One region of the Aeribacillus sp. FSL W8-0870 genome, then DNA from elsewhere that is predicted to be linked to it. Evidence: predicted binding sites of a transcription regulator. Region 1 holds the regulator's gene; the other holds the start of a gene.
What was found. Region 1 encodes LexA, which represses DNA repair genes until DNA is damaged. Its sites were predicted from a motif close to CGAACATATGTTCG; they were not measured.
Positions count from the first base shown of each region.

Region 2: the regulator LexA is predicted to act here: its motif matches at 3,945-3,958, upstream of NSU02_RS15310 (DNA repair exonuclease).

Region 1 covers NZ_CP150165.1:2,208,789-2,214,647, forward strand. The annotation lists gene tkt (transketolase) at 1-1,371, opposite strand, end outside; gene NSU02_RS10690 (DUF896 domain-containing protein) at 1,443-1,673, opposite strand; gene NSU02_RS10695 (recombinase family protein) at 1,749-2,399, opposite strand; gene NSU02_RS10700 (LysM peptidoglycan-binding domain-containing protein) at 2,418-2,732, opposite strand; gene lexA (transcriptional repressor LexA) at 2,891-3,514, shown strand; gene gdhA (NADP-specific glutamate dehydrogenase) at 3,844-5,223, shown strand.
Region 2 covers NZ_CP150165.1:3,156,089-3,161,947, reverse strand. The annotation lists gene NSU02_RS15335 (ROK family transcriptional regulator) at 1-291, shown strand, start outside; gene NSU02_RS15330 (Cof-type HAD-IIB family hydrolase) at 387-1,250, shown strand; gene NSU02_RS15325 (coproporphyrinogen III oxidase) at 1,348-2,841, shown strand; gene NSU02_RS15320 (hypothetical protein) at 3,223-3,417, shown strand; gene NSU02_RS15315 (YhzD family protein) at 3,622-3,807, opposite strand; gene NSU02_RS15310 (DNA repair exonuclease) at 3,984-5,222, shown strand; gene NSU02_RS15305 (AAA family ATPase) at 5,236-5,859, shown strand, end outside.

The DNA of each region.
Region 1 (5,859 bases):
TACAGGGAGATTCATTAATGCTGCTAAACGAATCGCTGGGCGCAAATAATCAGAGAAAACAAAGAACGTTCCGCCAAAAACACGTAAACCTCCATGCAGAGCCATACCGTTCAATGCTGCTCCCATGGCAAACTCTCTGACACCAAACCAAATGTTTCGTCCGCTGTAATCTTCCGCAGAAAAGTCTCCTGAACCTTTTATTGTCGTTTTGTTTGATCCAGCTAAGTCTGCAGATCCCCCAAAGAAATAAGGAACTTTTTCAGCTATTGCATTTAATACTTCTCCAGAAGAAGAACGGGTTGCAACGCTTTTTCCTTCTTCATAAAAAGGTAAAGATTGATCCCAATTTTCTGGCAATTCACCATTGATTGCTGCCTTTAACTCTTTTGCAAGTTCAGGATATTCTTTCTCATACTTTTCAAACAAATTATTCCATTCAATTTCTTTCTGCTTTCCACGTTCTTTTACATTTTTCTCAAAATGCTCATAAACTTCTGCTGGAACATAGAAATCTTCTTCAAATGTCCATGCATAGGCTTCTTTTGTCAATTTTGTCTCTTCTGGGCCTAACGGCGAACCATGAACGGAAGAAGTGCCTGCTTTATTCGGCGAACCATATCCGATTGTTGTTTTTACTTCAATTAATGTCGGTCGTTGTTCATCCAATTTGGCTTCTTCAATGGCTTTCGAAATCTCTTCAATGTTGTTGCCGTCCTCAACGCGCAGCACTTGCCAGCCCATAGATTTAAAGCGCTCTTCTACATTTTCTGAGAATGATTTATTTAAATCCCCATCTAGGGAAATATCATTCGAATCATAAAGAACAATTAATCGTCCAAGCTTCAAGTGACCAGCTAAGGAAGCTGCTTCAGAGGAAATCCCTTCCATTAAGTCACCGTCACCGCAAATGACGTATGTGTAATGATCAACAATATTGTATCCTTCTTTATTGTATGTAGCTGCTAAATGACGTTCTGCCATCGCCATTCCAACGGCCATTGCTATTCCTTGGCCTAATGGTCCAGTTGTTGCGTCAACGCCAGGTGTATGTCCGTATTCAGGATGTCCAGGTGTTTTGCTTCCCCATTGACGAAACGACTTAATATCATCCATGGAAAGATCATAACCCGATAAATGAAGCAAGCTGTAAAGCAGCATCGACCCATGTCCGGCAGATAAAACAAAGCGATCTCGATTAAACCAATTAGGGTTTTCAGGGTTAATGTTCATAAATTTCGTCCACAGCGCATAAGCCATTGGTGCGGCGCCCATTGGCATTCCAGGATGTCCGGAATTCGCCTTTTCAATCGCGTCAATGGATAATGTTCGAATCGTCATGATGGATAAATCTTGAATGGAATGAGTCACCATTATCATCCTCTCATCTGTATTTTCAGTTTATAATCTTATCTTTATTGTTGCAATAAGGCAACACCCATCCGTTAATGCAGCCTTTTATTTTTAAATTTTTTCAATTTTTCCGGTGTAACATCATTACCTTTCGGATCAATCACTGTAACATTTTTTAAGGTGTTTTGAAAATCCCGACGAAACGACTCTAAATATTCCTGCCTTAATTGCTGCTGCTCAAGCTTTTCCTCTTGCGTCAATCCTTCTGACTTAGACTTTTTAGATAGTTCATTAATACGGTTAAGTTTTTCTTTTGAAATCATAAGCTGAACCCCTTGTATATTTTTGCCGCGCTCTTTTATCATACTAAATGCGACCACTAATGACAACAATTATTGCTATGATTCTCCTTTTTCTGACAAAAATTGTTGATATCTGCGATGGACAGTAGCTTTTGAAACGTCATAGCCGAATCCTCTTAATGTTGCCGCTATTTCTGAAAATGTCAGGCCGTTTTTCCGCAATCGGTCAATCTCCTCGATCGGAACTTCTTTTCGCTCTCTTTTATAGGAAGAATTTCTATTCTTTAAATTTTTTTCAGGCCTGTACCCATTTTGTATAGCTCTCAACATTCCCCGCTTTATTTTCAAATTATGAATTTTTCGTTGATATTCTTCGACAATTCCTATGATTTCAAGCACCATCGTGTCTGATTCAGACAGTTCCATCTCCCCGCGATGGGCAGCGGTGAAAATTTTCACACCTTGTTTCAAAATGGAATGGACAATGGCGATTTTGGCATTCCCTCTGCCAATTCTTGTTTCATCCTGTATTAATACCGCTTCAATTTCTTTCTCCTCAATCAATTCCAGCAGTTGAAAAACCCCTTCACGATCAACATCATACCCGCTCGCTTTTTCTTCTATCACTTCAACAACTTCCATACCGTTTTCAGCTGCGAGCTTTAACAGCTCGTCCTTCTGTCTTTTCAAAGATGTTTCCTGCTCATCTTTTTCAGTGCTGACTCTTGCATAAACGACTGCTCTCATGTTAAATGCTCCTTGCGGTTATTCTTTGTTTGCCAAATATTCAGCATTGTAGTATTTATTTTTTTCAATCGGAATGACGATTGTTTCCCCCGGTTTTACAACAAGGCTTTGGAGATTGTTTCGCTCCTGAACCCATTTAACAAACTCTGAATGAGACATATTGTCATATTCTTTATATTCATCAGCGATTTTCCACAAACTGTCCCCTTCCTTCACTTGAACCTCCAAATAATGATCGAGCTCTTCCCTTTCTCCAGTATACGAAATCGCCAAAACTGCCGCCATGATGACAAGGAAAAAAGAAACGATGTAAGACCATGATAATTTATCCATTTAGAACCGCCCCTGAAACAGAATATTTGTTCGGTTTTTTGTTTTTAAGTATAAAAGGGAACACATGTTTCTGTCAAGCAAATATTCGAACTTACGTTTGCTTTTTTGGAAAAATCATGCTATAATCGACACAAATTGATATGACTGAGGTGCTTGACATGTCAACAAAATTATCTAAGAGACAACAAGATATTTTGAACTTCATTAAGGAGGAAGTAAAAAAGAAAGGATACCCTCCCTCTGTAAGAGAAATCGGCGAAGCGGTCGGTCTTGCCTCCAGTTCAACTGTTCACGGGCATTTAGCAAAGCTTGAGAGCAAAGGACTGATTAGAAGAGACCCCACAAAGCCGAGAGCCATTGAAATTTTGGACGATGATGGCAGCCACCTTCTAACAAACAATGTGATCAACGTGCCGGTCATAGGAAAAGTGACGGCTGGTATTCCGATCACTGCCGTTGAAAACATCGAAGAATATTTTCCGCTTCCGAATCATATTGCATCAGGTGATGATCAACTTTTCATGCTTGAAGTAGTCGGAGAAAGCATGATCGAAGCAGGCATTCTGGACGGAGATTTAGTTATTGTCAGACAGCAGCAAACAGCCAATAACGGCGACATCGTTGTCGCGCTCACAGACGACAATGAAGCGACCGTAAAAAGGTTTTTCAAAGAAAAAGACTTTATACGGCTTCAGCCGGAAAACCCAACAATGGAACCGATTATTTTAAAAAATGTGACAATACTCGGAAAAGTGATCGGGCTATACCGCTCCATACACTGAATATTCGATGTCTCAAAACAGGTGAGGCATCCTTTTTCTTTTTATAAAATTTTCAAAATTCCCTCTCTTAGCGATGTTAAATTTTTAAAAATGTTTTCTAATCAATATGTATGCAGACAAGCTAGATTCAATGAAACAAATTTCAGGCGCCTTCTCCGCGCCTGCATGCAAAGCTATTATGCAACAATTCTCAACAGTCATTGTTTTTTGATTTATTTTGTTGTAGAATTTTTTATTGTAGATTTCGCTTCCTTAGCCAGTGCCGGGATGATTTACTGAATTGTTTGAATTCTTCTAACTGCTTAAATTTTAGGTATAGGAGAGGTGCTATGAATCAATTACTTATGAAACAAAGTGAATTGGAAAATGCAAAGCAATATGTCAATGAAGTATTTCAATCCGTGCAAGAAAAAAATCCGAATGAGCCTGAGTTTCTTCAAGCTGTAAAAGAAATATTTGACTCGCTTGTGCCTGTATTTGCTCAACATCCTACATATATAAAACACGGAATACTTGAAAGAATTGTTGAGCCGGAAAGATTGATCATTTTTCGCGTTCCATGGGTGGATGACGAAGGAAAAGTGCGTGTAAACCGCGGATTTAGAGTGCAATATAATAGTGCAATTGGGCCATATAAAGGAGGCTTGCGCTTTCACCCGACCGTCAACGCCAGCATTATTAAATTTTTAGGATTTGAACAAATCTTCAAAAATTCATTGACTGGGCAGCCGATCGGCGGAGGAAAAGGCGGATCTGATTTTGATCCGAAAGGTAAATCAGATGGGGAAATTATGAGATTTACACAAAGCTTTATGACAGAGCTTTACAAACATATTGGACCAGATATTGACGTTCCTGCCGGTGATATTGGAGTTGGCGCAAGAGAGATCGGATACTTGTTTGGCCAATATAAAAGAATACGCGGCGGATTTGAAGCTGGGGTGTTAACCGGAAAAGGCATTGGTTACGGCGGAAGCCTAGCGAGAACCGAAGCGACAGGGTATGGAACTGTTTATTTTGTTGAAGAAATGCTTAAAGACCATGGATTAAGCTTCAAAGGAAGCACAGTTGTTGTCTCTGGTTCTGGGAACGTTGCCATATATGCGATTGAAAAAGCAACACAATTAGGTGCAAAAGTTGTCGCATGCAGCGACTCTGATGGCTACATTTTTGATAAAAATGGAATTAATCTTGAAACGGTTAGAAGGTTAAAAGAAGTTGAAAGAAAAAGAATTAAAGAATATGTAAATGAACATCCTCATGCAGAATATTATGAAGGCTGTTCCGGAATTTGGTCCATTCCGTGCGATATTGCCCTCCCATGCGCTACTCAAAATGAAATCGATAAAAAAGCAGCTGAACTCCTTGTTTCCAACGGACTCAAAGCTGTTGGAGAAGGCGCCAACATGCCGTCTACATTAGAAGCGATCGACGTGTTTTTATCAAACAATATTCTTTTTGGACCTGCAAAAGCTGCTAACGCAGGCGGAGTTGCTGTTTCAGCATTAGAAATGGCTCAAAACAGCGCAAGATTATCTTGGAGCTTTGAAGATGTCGACGCAAAATTACGTGATATCATGAAGAACATTTACCGAAATTGCGTCAACGCTGCAAATGAATACGGCTGCTCCGGAAATCTTGTCGTCGGCGCTAACATTGCAGGATTTAAAAAAGTCGCTGATGCAATGGTAGAACAAGGAGTCATTTAAAAGATAGAAAAATGGTCATTTCCATCATTTATTCTTTATAGTGAGTAAACATATATGATAATCGCTAAAGCTTTACCTACCCTGCTTTGGCGATTCATCATGCTCACTATAATACCCCATCTTAACTTGAGTGAATAGAAATTGACATCACACCGATCCAAATTCACTCTTCTTTATTTCCACGATTGGATCAAATTTTTCCCTATCAGTGTATCCCATTCAATGAGAGAATTGAAGTTTTATGTCAGATTATCTTACATATTTTTTTACGCTGATGCCTGGATTGATTATCTCTCTTGCTTTTTAAATAAAAAAGACAGATTGCACTGATGTTTGTTTTTCTGCTTCTTCTCTTCTTTACTCTCAATATTTTGTATCATCAAGTATAAAATTTATAGAAACAAAGTAACTGCTATTAAAATTGATTTTTCCAATTAAAGCATTTTATTATTGATATGGTTGCTCCTTCTATCCAGTGCCAATAACCTTCAGCACAAATACTTGTTCATCTAAAAAACACCGAATACGGCTGCCCATCCTCCAATGAAACGGCGGTATTTTCACTGACTGACTTTGGATAAGACGATTCGTTGACGATGTACTACCGACTTTACATGCATCACGTAAAAATGCTAA
Region 2 (5,859 bases), 950 kb from region 1:
CTGCTTGCTAAAGACATATTAGAGGAGACTGGCAGGTATTTAGGAATTGCCATCATGAACATTATCCATTTATTCAATCCAGAGCGGATTATTATTGGGGGCGGATTGGCAAAGGCAAAGAATTTTATTTTAACTCCGATTCAAGAAGTGGTTGAACAAAGAGCTTTGACAGAGCAAGCGAAAAAAACAGAAATTGTGTTGTCAAAGCTGGGAGATCAAGCGACGGTCATTGGCGCTGTTGCCCTAGTACTAAATGAAATGTTTTCTGTTCAATATGAATCGGTGTCATAATGTTTCCCCTTCCTTTAGTACACAAAAGTTCTAATTTGTCTCACAAGGACATATTTTCATAATAGAATTTAACAACAAGAGAAGGGGGACAACACATGCTCTACCGCTTGCTTGCCTTAAATATCGACGGAACGCTCCTCCGTTCAAATGGACGCCTTCAGCATTCTACGAAGGATGCGATAGAATTTGTTCAAAAAAAGGATGTATATATTACTTTGGTGACGAACCGCCATTTTCAATCGGCAAAAAAAGTTGCAAAGGCGCTCAAAATAGACAGCCACTTAATTACTCATGGGGGAGCGTTCATCGGAAACCGTTTAGATGAACCTCTTTATGTGAAGCGAATTTCAGAAGAAAAAACATTTAATATTGTGCAAGTGCTCGAATATTTTAATTGTAATATTCGAATCATTCATGAGCGTTTTTCGATCGGCAACCGGAAAAAAATCTCTTCAAATCTTGTAAGCAAAATGCTATTGAATTCGTCAGATCCGCTTTTTTATCCAATTCAATTTGTAGGATCTCTTGCTGATGCGTTAATTGATGAGCCAGTAGCTGCCCCAAAAATTGATGTATATTTTGATACGAAGGAGGAATTGAAAGAGGCGGAAAAAACGATACTTGATTCTTTTTATGATGTAGATGTGATCGAGATTCATGACGGAAAAATTGAAATTGTTCCAAAGGGAATATCTAAACTGAATGGCTTGCAGGTACTTGGCAATCATTTAGGCATTAAGCTGGATGAAATGGTCGCAATCGGCGACGGCCTTGACGACTTGGATATGATCCAGCAGGCAGGTTTGGGGGTTGCGATGGGGAATGCTCCGTTTGAAGTAAAACGGGCAGCAGACTGGATCACGAGGTCGAATGATGAACAAGGCGTTTCATATATGGTAAAAGAGCATTTCCGAAAACAATACCCAATTAAATTTTTAAATAAAATTAAAAACAGATAAAAAACATCCGCTTCTTAGGATGTTTTTTTCGTATTGACTGAAAAAATCCCCTTTAGTACACTATAAGGAGTTTTATTCTATTCGACAAGGTGATCACATGCGCATTCAAATCAGCGGCATAAATGATGAACGTTTTATGCGGCCTCTTCAGTTAATATCTAATTTGTTTTTTGAAGAAGCCGAAATTTTTTTAAAACCTTCTGAACATGATATCGAAGCATTATTCAATTTCGAATTCAGACAAAGTGATTTTCGGTTGGCTTGCGAGCTAAAAGCAGAAGGAAAAACGTATGAAGCTTTTTTAGAAAAAAGCTTTACCGCAACAGATGAAAAAGAACAATTCAAACAAATGAAGCAGGCGGTATTGAATGTTTATGTAACAGCTCTTCAACAGTATACGGGAATTACGCAAAAATGGGAGATTTTAACAGGTGTCCGACCCACTAAGCTTTTTCATAAAAAGAAGCTTGAAGGAAGAAAAAATGAAGAAATTTATAAACAATTAAAAGAAGATTTGCTCGTATCAAATGAAAAAATTCGCATCATGGAACAAATTGTAGAAAAACAATTAACTGTTGTTCCTGATCTTTACAATTTGACAAAAGAAGTAAGCATTTATATCGGCATTCCTTTTTGCCCGACAAAATGTGCATATTGTACCTTTCCTGCCTATGCTATTGGTGGCAAGCAAGGAAAAGTTGATTCTTTTCTCGGCGGTCTGCATTATGAAATGAGAATGATCGGCGAATGGTTAAAAGAACGAGGCATCAATATTACGACCGTTTATTACGGCGGAGGGACACCGACAAGCATTACGGCAGAAGAAATGGATATGCTTTATGAAGAAATGTATACATCTTTTCCAAATGTTGATCGCATTCGGGAAATCACAGTAGAAGCCGGCAGGCCGGATACAATTACAAGAGAGAAGCTGAATGTTTTAAAAAAATGGAACATAGACAGAATCAGCATTAATCCTCAATCATATATACAGGCAACATTGAAAGCAATCGGAAGACATCATACAGTTGAGGAGACGATTGAAAAATTTCATTTAGCTAGGGAAATGGGCATCAACAACATCAACATGGATTTAATTATTGGACTGCCGGGGGAAGGGTTAAAAGAATTTGAGTTCACCCTTGAGGAGACAGCCAAATTGATGCCTGAATCATTGACTGTCCACACGCTTTCCTTTAAGCGGGCATCGGAAATGACAAAAAACAAAGAAAAATATAAAGTAGCTGAACGAAGCGAAGTAGAAAAAATGATGAATAAAGCGGTTGAATGGACAAAGGCAAATCATTATGAGCCTTATTATTTGTACCGGCAAAAAAATATTTTAGGAAATTTAGAAAATGTCGGATATTCCCGGAAGGGTTATGAGAGTATATACAATATAATCATCATGGAAGAAATGCAAACGATTATCGGATTAGGCTGCGGGGCATCAAGCAAATTGATCGACCCGGTTTCCCGGGACATCACTCATTTCGCCAATCCGAAAGATCCGAAATCGTATAACGATGGCTTTAAACATTATACAAACGAAAAAATCAAATTGCTAAACGCTCTTTATGGCGAAAATTGATAATTTTACGCTCCACATACGTATCGGGTCGTGTTGAAAGGAGGGCCCGATAGAAAACAAGAGCTTGGGAACGTCGAAAATGGAGAACGATTTCCGTATTTCCCTAAAAACACTTTAGAATAAATTTTAATAGATGAGATCGCGAGACTTAATCATAAAAGCGATTGCGCCATTAGCCTGCAACAAACGTAGCCGGCAGACTTCAGACAAAACATACAAAAGCAAGTAGAGAAATACGAGCTCTTTCTCTACTTGCTTTTATTTTTAGGACTTCTTGCACAGCCTCTGATAAATCTGTTTCATCATGTTAGCCATAATGATTTTTTAAATTAATGGGATGATATTGAAGGGGGCTCTGTGAACAAAATGGGAGATAATAAGATGTTTATCATAATTGGAATAGTCGGTCTTTTAGCTATTACTTTTTCAAATTTAGTTCTTAAATATGATGTCGTCGCGACCATTATTAGCATTGTTGTGATCGGGATTTTAGTAAGCTCCAGAACCAAAATCATCCTAATTTTTGGGAGTCAGTTTTGGAAAGAAAAATGCCCCCCACAAAATGCTGGGGACTAGGAAAAAACTGATTTTAGATGCCCACTACAATTTTTCCACACGGGTAAATGGCTAAAAAGCGTCATATCCATTTAGATATTTTAAATTAGCCTCATAAAATTTTGGGAGCAGGATGAATATAGCGGGCGGCTTATGCCGCGCAGTATTTTTGTTGTGAAAGACTTCCCCTGTCATTGTTTTGTGGACTGTCAATCCTGATAAGTTTTAGCGATGAAATAAAACAAGCCGGCCAGAAGAAGTAACTAAGCGATGCGCGGTATTTAAACATTGATGCTCCTTCAATATTTTTGAACCGATTTCTTTTGCCTCTTGTTCTGAATTTGCTTCAAACTTTTCATTTAAAAGCAGTTCTCCTTTGTTTGTAAACGCAGTTAAAAAATATGTCGGCATTTCAAACATCCTTTTTTAAAAAATATATTTCTTTTTCCTGAAAAAAAATCCTTTCAGCTTTTTTTAAAAAATTTTTTGGCAGGGGCCCGGGTACCGGGATGTATTTTTTCACATTAAAATGATATAATATGGAAAAGCAAACGTACGTTCCGGAAACGAGTGAAAAGAGGGAGACTATGACTCGCCGCATAACATTTATACATACGGCAGATTTGCATTTAGATAGTCCGTTCACAGGGCTTGAGCATTTGCCGGAAAGCATCTTTAAAAGAATTCAAGAAAGTACTTTTACGGCATTTGAACGTGTAATTGAACTGGCGGCAAAAGAAAAAGTCGATTTTATACTGATCGCAGGAGATTTGTATGATGACGAAGACCGCAGTTTGAAAGCCCAGTTGAGATTAAAGAAACAGTTTGAACGGCTCAATGAAGAAGGCATCCAAGTTTTTATTATTTTTGGAAATCATGATCATACAGGAGGTAATTGGGTTCATATTCAATGGCCTGAAAACGTTCATATTTTTTCCGATCGTGATGTAGAATGTATACCGTTTGTCCGCGACGGAAAGGTTTTAGCCAACATTTACGGCTACAGCTATCCGACTCGTTCGGTTACAGAAAATATTGTCTATAAATTTCAAAAAAGAAGCGAAGCGCCGCTTCATATCGGTCTTCTTCACGGCACCGCGTCAGGGACGGAAGGACATGAGCCGTATTGTCCTTTTACGATTCAAAATTTATTGGAAAAAGATTTTGATTATTGGGCTTTAGGACATATACATAAACGGCAAATTTTACATCGTTCCGACCCTCCGATTATTTATCCGGGAAATATTCAAGGCCGCCATAAAAAAGAAACGGGAGAAAAGGGAGTGTATCTTGTAGAATTAGCAGAAGGCGGGAAAAGCGCGTACCGATTTGTGCCGGTATTTGACATACTTTGGAATGAAATCAAGCTCTCTGTAAATGAAATAGCTGCTGTTAGCGAGCTATATGATCATATTCGAGCGGTAAAGGAACAGCAGAGACGAAATGGCTCGGCTCTTTTGACAATTATGCTAGATGGAGCTTCATCATTGTTTTGGGATCTTATGGATCAGGATCATTTGGATGAGCTTGCGCAAATATTGAATGAAGAGGAAGAAGGAAAGAACGAATTCGTTTGGATTGTTTCCATTCAACATCAAATCGTGCCGAGCGACGACTTTTTCTCCTCCTCTTACATTTCGAAAGATTTTGAACAAATTTTGGATCATTTTCATCAATTTGACGAAGCGATGGAGCCTTTATATAAAAATCGTTTATTTCGGCGTTTCTTTCAATCTTTCACAGAAAATGAAAAAGAAGAATTGATAAAAGAAGCGAAAACAATGATTTATTATGAGCTGTTTAAGCAAGAATGGAAGCGGTCGTAAAAAAGGTGATAAGATGAAAATAAAAGAACTGCATATTTATGGCTACGGAAAATTTGCAGATAAAAAAATTTCATTTTCGGATCATGGCATACAAGTCATTTACGGTTTAAATGAAGCCGGAAAATCGACGCTGATGTCTTTTATCCATAGCATGCTGTTCGGATTTCCCGTTAAACAGCATCCGGATAAACGGTTCGAACCGAAAGCGGGCGGAAAATACGGCGGGGCATTAATCATCGAATGTGAAAATTTCGGAACAGTAAAAGTGGAGCGCGTAAAAGGGAGAGCCGCAGCGGGGGATGTAACTCTTTATTTCCAGGATGGACGGACAGGAGGGGATAAAGAGCTGGCTGAAATTTTAAAAGGAACCGACAGACCAACATATCAAGCGATTTTTTCCTTTGATTTATTCGGGCTGCAAAAAGTGTATGAGCTGAATCGTGAGAAGCTGGGAAAATATTTATTTTTAACAAGTGTATTCGGGTCTGATCAGTTATATCGTTTAGAGGAGAAACTGCAGAGAGAGCAGGAGGATTTGTTTAAACCGAACGGACGAAAACCGTTGCTGAACAGATCGTTAAATAAACTGATGGAGGACTTTGCAGAACTGCAACATGCAAAAGAACAGCAGCGCGCT